2 regions of the Pseudogulbenkiania sp. FW507-F1 genome follow, and region 2 is predicted to be linked to the other one. Evidence: riboswitches for the same ligand, from Rfam matches in the RefSeq annotation. Region 2 holds a riboswitch; the other holds the start of a gene.

Region 1 (4,207 bases), on a different contig from region 2:
TGCTCAGGCGGCGGCACAACGCCGCGGCAATATCGGCCGAAACCAGCAAGAAATAATCGCCACGAAATTGCCAAATCAGAAAGTTCCCCAAAACCCTACCCTTGGCATTGGAATAACTACTGTACTGGCTACGCGACTCGGAGACCTCGCGCAAGTCGCTCGACAACTGCCCTTGGAGAAAGCTTTGTGCATCACGGCCACTTACCCGAATAATGGAAAAATGTGCCATAGAACACTGAGCATTGCCATTCCACACAGCTTCAAGCTGCTGCTCGAAATCGTCAGCTACATCTGCACTTAATCCACTCATCACATTCCCTTCCGTTTCTGATTGCTGTTGAGACGGATCGATTCATCAACCGTCGGCGCCTCAAATCCATGAACTCTGTAGCATGATAGATTGGGTCCTCGCGTCACTTATCAAGCATTGGCACCACCGTTGACCACCATGCAATTCAGACTTGACAAGCGACAATTAAGAATATATTATACGCCTCCATCAATTCCCTGATAGCTCAGTTGGTAGAGCGACGGACTGTTAATCCGCAGGTCGCAGGTTCGAGCCCTGCTCGGGGAGCCAATTTAGAAAAGCCGCACATTCCTTGTGCGGCTTTTTGTCTTTCTTGCAACTAACACCAAGCCACGCCACCTACGTATCCCTTGCCAAGCACGCAATATAAAGTCGCCCGCAGCCCCTACCCATGTTGTTGCAGTAACGCTACATTCCCCCATGCCAGTACATCTGAATGGCATGCAATGCATGCCAATACCCATAGATCATGTCCTTGCCCTCACCCAGGCGATATCCACTATAGTTGATTACAGCCACTATTTAGCACTTAACACCAAACCATAAACCCACCACCGGAGCCAACCATGCGTCTTATCCAAGAATTTAAAGAATTTGCAATGAGAGGTAATGTCATTGACCTTGCCATTGGCGTGGTTATTGGCGGCGCATTTGGCGCCATCGTCAAATCCCTCGTTGACGACGTCATCATGCCTCCCATCGGGCTGATTCTGGGCAACGTCGATTTCTCCAATTTCTTTTTTGTACTGAAAGAAGGCAGCAAACAAGCCGGGCCCTATGTCTCAGTGGCCGCCGCCAAGTCGGCAGGGGCCATTACTCTCAACATCGGCTTATTTATCAATGCACTGGTCAGCTTCGGCATCGTCGCCTTCGCCATTTTCATGCTGGTCAAATCGATCAACCGCCTCAAAAAGGAGGAAGTTCCCGCTGCGGCCGAGCCAGCCCCTGTCAAAGACTGCCCTTATTGCTTCTCCAGCATTCCCAGCAAAGCCTCGCGCTGCCCGCACTGCACATCCCAACTAGGCGCCTAGAGACAGATACCCAATACTCTCCACCAAGCGAGCGGGACATACCCCCTCATTTGCGGACCAGGCGCGGTTGACGTAAAATCGGCTCCGTTCTGGGGGAGTAGCCTCAATGCGCCAACGCATTGGCGCGTGTCAACATACTTGGTTTTAACACCATGGCGCGCGCGGCCGTAAAGGTTTGGCAAGACCCATGACAGGTTTGCACTTTCAGCAGGGGCTGCAGTGCAGATCGGTCATGGCGTTCTTCGCAGCCCCTTGGAGCCTTTATGGAAGCCCTGCTTCTCTCTACGGGTGTCGTCGCCCTCGCCGAAATCGGCGATAAAACCCAGCTTCTCGCCCTTCTGCTCGCGGCCCGCTACCGCAAACCCATACCCATCATCCTGGGCATTTTGATTGCAACACTTTTTAACCATGCTGCAGCCGCCACGCTCGGCCAGTGGATCACCAACCATGTCGGTACGGAGGTAATGCGCTGGATTCTGAGCGCCTCCTTCATCGGCATGGCAGCCTGGATAATGATCCCGGATAAAATCGATGGAGACACCCGCTTTTTTGAACGGATCGGAATTTTCGGCGCCACCTTCATTGCCTTCTTCCTCGCAGAAATGGGCGACAAGACCCAAATCGCCACCGTCGCGCTGGCCGCCCGTTTCGATTCACTGGCCAGTGTGGTAGCGGGTACGACGATTGGGATGTTGCTAGCCAATGTGCCAGCAGTCCTCTTTGGCGATATGGTTGCACGCAAAATTCCGACTCGTGCCGTGCATGGCGCGGCAGCCATCCTGTTTGCCTCTCTGGGCGTCGTTACACTGCTACTACCGCTGCAATAACAAGAAAGGGAGGCTTGGCCTCCCTTTTTGATGGGTTTGAAGATTACTTCAGTGACTCGCAGCCGACAGCATGTCGTTAGGATCGAAGCCCAATCGCAACGCCCCCCAGTGCCGTCCTTGCACCATTACCGGCAGGGCGATTTCGGATAGCACCTCACCGGTATCGCGCACATACGTCTGCAGCAGCATCGGTTGCGTATTCCTAGCAGAGCGCAAGCCCGCCTTGTCGTTGAACATCCGCTTGTCGCGGCTTGAGACCAGATCTTTTTCCAGGTCTCCCGTCAGCGGACGAGAATAGAAACTATTGTGCGTCGGGGCATAGCCGTTGCTATCCACCATCACGCAGAAACGGCCACCCTTGGAATCCTGAACGGCCCGGTCATAAATGGGCTGCAACAGGGACTCCAGCTTATTATCGTAGCTGGTATGGTATTTGGGTGGGGTAACCCCTGGAATGGGGCGATACTGCTGATCGAACAGATTGACACCCTCACCAGCCAAGCGGCTCAATACCGTCTGCAATTCATCCCGGGTTTGCCGGGCGTTGTTCAGCGCCTTATCAAACACGCCCTCGCCGATAATGAAGCGCGAGACCAGGTCCTGCACCTGCTCGGCGGCACTCGAGAGCACATCGGCTACCCCCTCGGTGTGCAGCAGGCGCTCTGACACGTTCTGACTTAACTCGTGAATCTGAGCCACATGCAGATTCACTTCACGATTGGTTTCTGCAAATGTTTCCATCGTGTCGGCAATGCCGCGCAGGCTACCTGCAGTCTGCTCGAAATCGCCCATCATCCTGCCGAACTGCTGAGAGGCTTTCGACACTACTTCTCTGGCCAATTGGGTATCGCTGCTGATTTCGTTGGTTTCCGCCTGCGTTTCCGCCACCAGACTGAGCATGCCGTCAATATTCCCGGAAATCTCGTCGGTTGCTGTTTTCACTCTTTCGGCCAACTTGCGCACTTCATCAGCAACCACGGCGAATCCGCGGCCGGATTCGCCGGCACGGGCAGCCTCGATTGCGGCATTGAGCGCCAGCAGATTGGTCTGGTCGGAAATTTCCTTGATAAGCTCAACGATAGTCTTGATGCTGGCCGAGCGCTGGCTCAAATACTCGACAGTCTGATTGAAATGGCCAACCTTGGTGCTAATGTCGTAGATACGATCAGCCACGGACTTCAGCTCATCAAAAGACACCCGGGCAACGTCAAGATTGCTGAGTGTCGTAGAGGAAATAGCCTGGGTCTGCTCGGTGACTTGATTGATGCCCGAGGTAGTCTGGTTGCTGGCATCGCAGACCTTGGTGGCAAAATCGTCTTGCTGGCGGGCGCTTTCCAGCGATTCGTGGATATTCTTGCGTGTACGGGCAGAATCCATGGCAATCCTGACCGTCATCAGCCTGACGTTGCTGATGATTTCTCTCATCTTGGTCAGAAACCGATTGTAGGATATGGAAAGCTCGCGGATTTCGTCGTAGGTGATAGTCGGAATTTCCCGCGACAAATCCCCCTCCCCCGCACCGATTTCGTTGAAGATCGAAATAGTCATTTTCAGGGGCCGGACGATCAGATAGCGCAGGTACCAGACCATGAAAGCAATAAAGACCAAGCAGATGCCCCACAAGATCAGGGTCCACAAAATGGCACTGTCGATACGCGCTTCCACCAGCGTCAGAATCTCGGCGGAAACCGTATGGCTCTTGTGAATGGCCCGGATATCCTCAAGGACAGAGTAGATATAGCCCACCATCCCCAACTGAAAGGCACTGATAAAGAAGAAGCTGCACAGCTTCTTGGTCAGGCTGTTCCAGAACGTTTTTTCCGTCCAAGAGTACATACTCCAGAACCACTCCATCTGCTGTCTCCCAAGTAATGTGCCACTGGCCTTTATTTTTTCTTTAAAAGCTGAAGTCGATTCTCACCTGAAATGAGAAAAATGACCAGATGGCCGAGTCGTCATTGTTGATTTCTGTCAAACAGGCTCAGAACCTCCTCAACGTCGCCGCCATGCCAGCCAATGTTCGCGACCAGCAAACACGG
Region 2 (4,207 bases):
ACGTCGTAGTCGTGGTGGTGCTGATCGTGCCCCAGACTGAGCCGGGCAACAAACTCGTGCGGCTCCGGAATGGTTTCCAACGACTCCACAAAGCCATCGCACTGCACGAAGGTGAAACCCTGGCGGCTGCCGTCGGCCCGCTCCGTCTCGATCCGCACCTGATCGGCCGGCCAGCGGTGGCCGTGTTTGCTCGCGTGGTGCAGACGGAAACGCGGCGGCACGCCCTGTTCGAACACCTCCAGCCGGACGACACCGTGGCCGGTGTCGATAAGCTTGGCCTCGTCATGGTGATGGTCATGGTGATGGTCATGATCGTGTGCCAGTTGCTGATTGCGCCAGGTGCGCCAGATCATCCACGCCGCCACACCGATGATGAGCACCGCGGAGGCCACCTGAAAATAGGGTTCCGTCGCCTCCGCACTCCAGTTGCGGCCAAAATACAACCCGGCCATCGCCACCGCCCACACCACCGCCGTGTGCGACACGGTCGCCGACAGGCCCAGCAGCACCGCCTGCGTCAGGGTGCCGCGGATGGCAACGATGAACGCCGCCATCATGGTCTTGGAATGCCCCGGCTCCAGGCCGTGCAGCGCCCCCAGCAGGATGGCGCTCGGGACGAACAGCCAGGCATTGCCTTGCTGCAACAGGATCGAAAACTCGGGCATGGCGCACTTTCACAACGTGTGATCAGATTGGCGCATTATACTACCCCCCAGTATATGCATGTTACCCTTCCGTCAACTTTTTAGGCATGAGGTAAAGCGGACATGGCACACACCGTGAGAGACAAGGCCAAACTGCTGGCCCGAGTCAGGCGGATACAGGGGCAGACGGCCGGGCTGGAAAGATTGCTGGACAGTGAAACGGACTGCACCGCCGTGCTCCAGCAGATCGCCGCCATCCGCGGCGCGGTGAACGGGCTGATGGCCGCCGTGATCGAAGGCCATCTGACCGACCATGTGGTCAAGGAAGCCGAGCAGGCGCAACGGCAGCGCGATCTGGATGCCGTGCTCCAGATCATCAAGTCGTACCTGAAATAGGCCCGCCGCGGCGCAGCGGGCCAAGCCGGCCAGGATACCTTGGCCACGCGCTCATTCAGTGCGGGAAATAGGCCGCCACCAGCAAGGCAAAGACGCCGTACAGCGAGCTCACGCCGAGCAGCACCCGGCCATCGACCGCGCCGCGGCGGAAGATCCGCCATAGAAAGAGAATCGCCAGGGCGGTGATCACGCCGGACGCCAGCAGCGCGCCATCGAACTGCCAGGGCGTGAAAAAGATGCCCAGCGCGCTGGGAATGGTGGCCTGTATCATCATGGCACCGGAGATGTTCGCCAGCGCCAGGCGCTCCTTGCCCTGCCGCACCCAGATCAGGGCATTCATCGTTTCCGGCAGCTCGGTCGCCACCGGGCTCAGCAGCAACGCCACCAGGTGCGGCGACCAATGCAAACCGGTGCCGATCGCCTCAAGCTGGCCGACAAAGACATGCGACGCCACGCCGATCGCCACCAGCGCCAGCACGACCTGCAAACCCGCCCACCCCAGCGAGGGTTCAGCCATGTTGGGGCGGATTTTCAGCGGCTCCAGCTCTTCTTCCTCCGGGGCGGTATCGCTGTCACGGATTTCCCGCCAAACGTAGACGCCATAAGCCATCAGGAACAGCACACCCAGCCACGGCTTGATGGCAAAGGCCACCAGCCCCAGCGTTACCTTCACCGCAAACACGGCAAGAAAAGCGGCCTGGTCCCGGCTCAGACGGACATGATCCACGCGCACTTCGTGCGTTTCACGCGCCAGACGTCGACGGTTCAGCATCAAGGCAAAGCCGACCACGGCGTAGGCCAAGGTTGCCAGAACGAGCGGGCCACCCATCGCGGCGCCGACTCCGAGATCTTTCTGAGCGGGGGTATTGCCGAAAACCACGGCAGTAAAAGTGACGGCACTTTCCGGGAGGGCGGTACCGAAGGCGGCCAGCACCGAACCGACGGCCGTCGCCCCCAGATTCAGACGACGACCAAGCCATTCCACGCCATTGACGAAGAATTCACAGGACCAGTAAATGGCCCCGGCGGAAAGGAAAAACAGGGTGAAAGCGAGAAGCATGAGAGTAATCCGGCCGGGCGAGCAAGAATCCAATGGCGCGACGATACGCCTCGCCCGGCCTGGGTAAGCGCATCGCGGCCAAAGGTCTCGCCTGGCTCTCTCTGCTGGTGCAGAGGCTGTTCACACCATGAGGCTATGGCCTCAAGTTTGTTGACGTGAACTCCTTAGCAAGGGGCTAAGGATGGCTACTCCCCAATGACAACGTTACCATTTTAACAGTCCTCACCCCACCTGTCTCCATGAGTCCCTCCTTTTCTGCATTCGACATCATGGCCCTGACCGAAGAAAAATGGACTGCCTGGAGCAGTAAATCCGTGACAACCACTTATCTGGCCGCCGAGGTGGCACCGTGCCGCCTGGAGGCATCACGATGTCGGTTTTAGGACGGATGGCCACGCGCTCGTCCGCCACCATGAACGTCATATCGATCGATGATCTTCACCGTGCGGATCGCTGGCCGGAGTGGTGGCTTTCCGCCAACGGCGGCTCCGCGGCAGCACTGTTTCAAGGAAAGGACGACTGCATGAGCACACGCTACGCCGGCTACACGTTGGCCGAAATCAAGGAGGCGGCGACGACATCCGCCGACGACGGCACGCCAGTCCCGACTAACCCCGCCATGCTGCTGGACCTGATCGGCCGAATCGAGGAACTGGAACGCGCTCACGACACCGCCTGGCTGGCCGGCTTCAAAGCGGCCCAGGAAATGGCGGCCCGGCAGTGCGACACATTGGCCGAAGAATTCTACAGCGCCGCTGCCATCCGCTGCGCGAGCAGCGTCCGTGCCATGCAGCCATCCGCGTCCTGGGAGGCGACCACCAGCGAGGGGTCCGACAGACACCCCCTCCGCCCCGTCGAGGCGGAATGGCCTCACCCTGATGGCTTCCCCGCCATCGCCGGCATGCCTTGAATCCAGGTTGCCGCCCTCTCGTTCTTTATCGACGCCAGCCCTGTAGCTGGCGTTTTCATGGCCACAGCGCCCTCTTCGCCCCCTTGAATAACAAGAACGTCTCGGTGCGGCCGCTGCCCGCAAGATCGACGAGCGCCACACACCGACCACGTCAGGCTGTTGCGGGTTACGGTCTTGCTGACGTCGCGTTTACAGGCAATTCCATGTCGAAAACAGGCAGTTGCCGGCATGGCATTGAACCTATGATGACAAACCTTTCATCAGATCGTTTGGAGCCGACATGTCCGATTTCATCACCGTCCTGCGCGAAACCTGCCCCACTCCGGTGGTTGACGCCACCAAGTGGAAGCGCATCGGCGGCGACCCGCACACCGTCAACCTCAACGCCTACCTTTCGAAGGACGGCAGCAAGATCATGGGCACCTGGATCTGCACCCCGGGCAAGTTCGAGGTGAACTACGAAAAATGGGAGTACTGCCACTTCCTCGACGGCTACTGCATCATCACGCCGGAAGGCGAGCAGCCGGTGCATCTGAAGGCCGGTGATGTGTTCGTGATCGAACCGGGCATGAAGGGCACCTGGGAAGTAGTGGAAACCGTGCGCAAGTATTTCGTCTTTGCCTGAGCCTTCAGGCCGGCACGTTGGGCTGAGCCGAGCACAGCCCAACGGCCCCTCCTCGATGGAGGGGCATCGTGTTCTGCAACCTCATGACCGGCCACGACCGCCATGCCTATGCCGGCCTCTATTTCGCTCGCTTCAACACAACCTCGGCAATGCCGTCGCCTGTCGATGCGGGGGTTTGCCACGTAAGCTCGTCCCCAGTCACCGTGAACGGTCGTTTCTGCTCAGTTCCGTTCCAGTTCGGAAACGTACTGGTTTCTATGTGGAACGTGATGGTCCTGTTCGCCTCGTCAACGGTGTATCTGCCGAAGTGAGCGATCGACCCTAGCACAACGGCCTTGTTTTCTTCCGGGGTGCCTTCCATCCGGCTGGTGGATGCGAATTTGGCCTGTCCTGCCCGCACCGTCATCAAGATATAGCGGCCATTGCTATCAAAGTTCGCCTGGCCCTGTGGATTCGGACCGAAAAGAGGTATTCGCGTCCCATCGGAGCGGATAAGGTCAACGGAAACATAAGACCAGGTTCCGACGATTTGGTCCTTCAGGGCAGGTTGTGCCATGGCCGCGCTCCAGGGC

The links. Region 2 has a riboswitch for manganese ahead of AC3WG5_RS17330 (sodium:calcium antiporter). Riboswitches for the same ligand answer to the same signal wherever they lie in the genome.
Region 1: another riboswitch for manganese. It lies ahead of AC3WG5_RS05910 (TMEM165/GDT1 family protein); the one in region 2 lies ahead of AC3WG5_RS17330 (sodium:calcium antiporter).

The regions. Positions count from the first base shown of each region.
Region 1 is NZ_JBYSWM010000006.1:145,317-149,523, reverse strand. Features, by position in the region: gene ygfZ (CAF17-like 4Fe-4S cluster assembly/insertion protein YgfZ) at 1-310, opposite strand, end outside; tRNA gene AC3WG5_RS05920 (tRNA-Asn) at 505-580, shown strand; gene mscL (large-conductance mechanosensitive channel protein MscL) at 877-1,341, shown strand; yybP-ykoY riboswitch at 1,434-1,595, shown strand; gene AC3WG5_RS05910 (TMEM165/GDT1 family protein) at 1,605-2,168, shown strand; gene AC3WG5_RS05905 (methyl-accepting chemotaxis protein) at 2,217-4,022, opposite strand; gene AC3WG5_RS05900 (methyltransferase) at 4,161-4,207, opposite strand, start outside.
Region 2 is NZ_JBYSWM010000036.1:20,724-24,930, forward strand. Features, by position in the region: gene AC3WG5_RS17320 (nickel/cobalt efflux protein RcnA) at 1-665, opposite strand, end outside; gene AC3WG5_RS17325 (metal/formaldehyde-sensitive transcriptional repressor) at 768-1,040, shown strand; gene AC3WG5_RS17330 (sodium:calcium antiporter) at 1,096-2,100, opposite strand; yybP-ykoY riboswitch at 2,194-2,306, opposite strand; gene AC3WG5_RS17335 (hypothetical protein) at 2,471-3,010, shown strand; gene AC3WG5_RS17340 (cupin domain-containing protein) at 3,291-3,635, shown strand; gene AC3WG5_RS17345 (lipocalin-like domain-containing protein) at 3,754-4,207, opposite strand, start outside.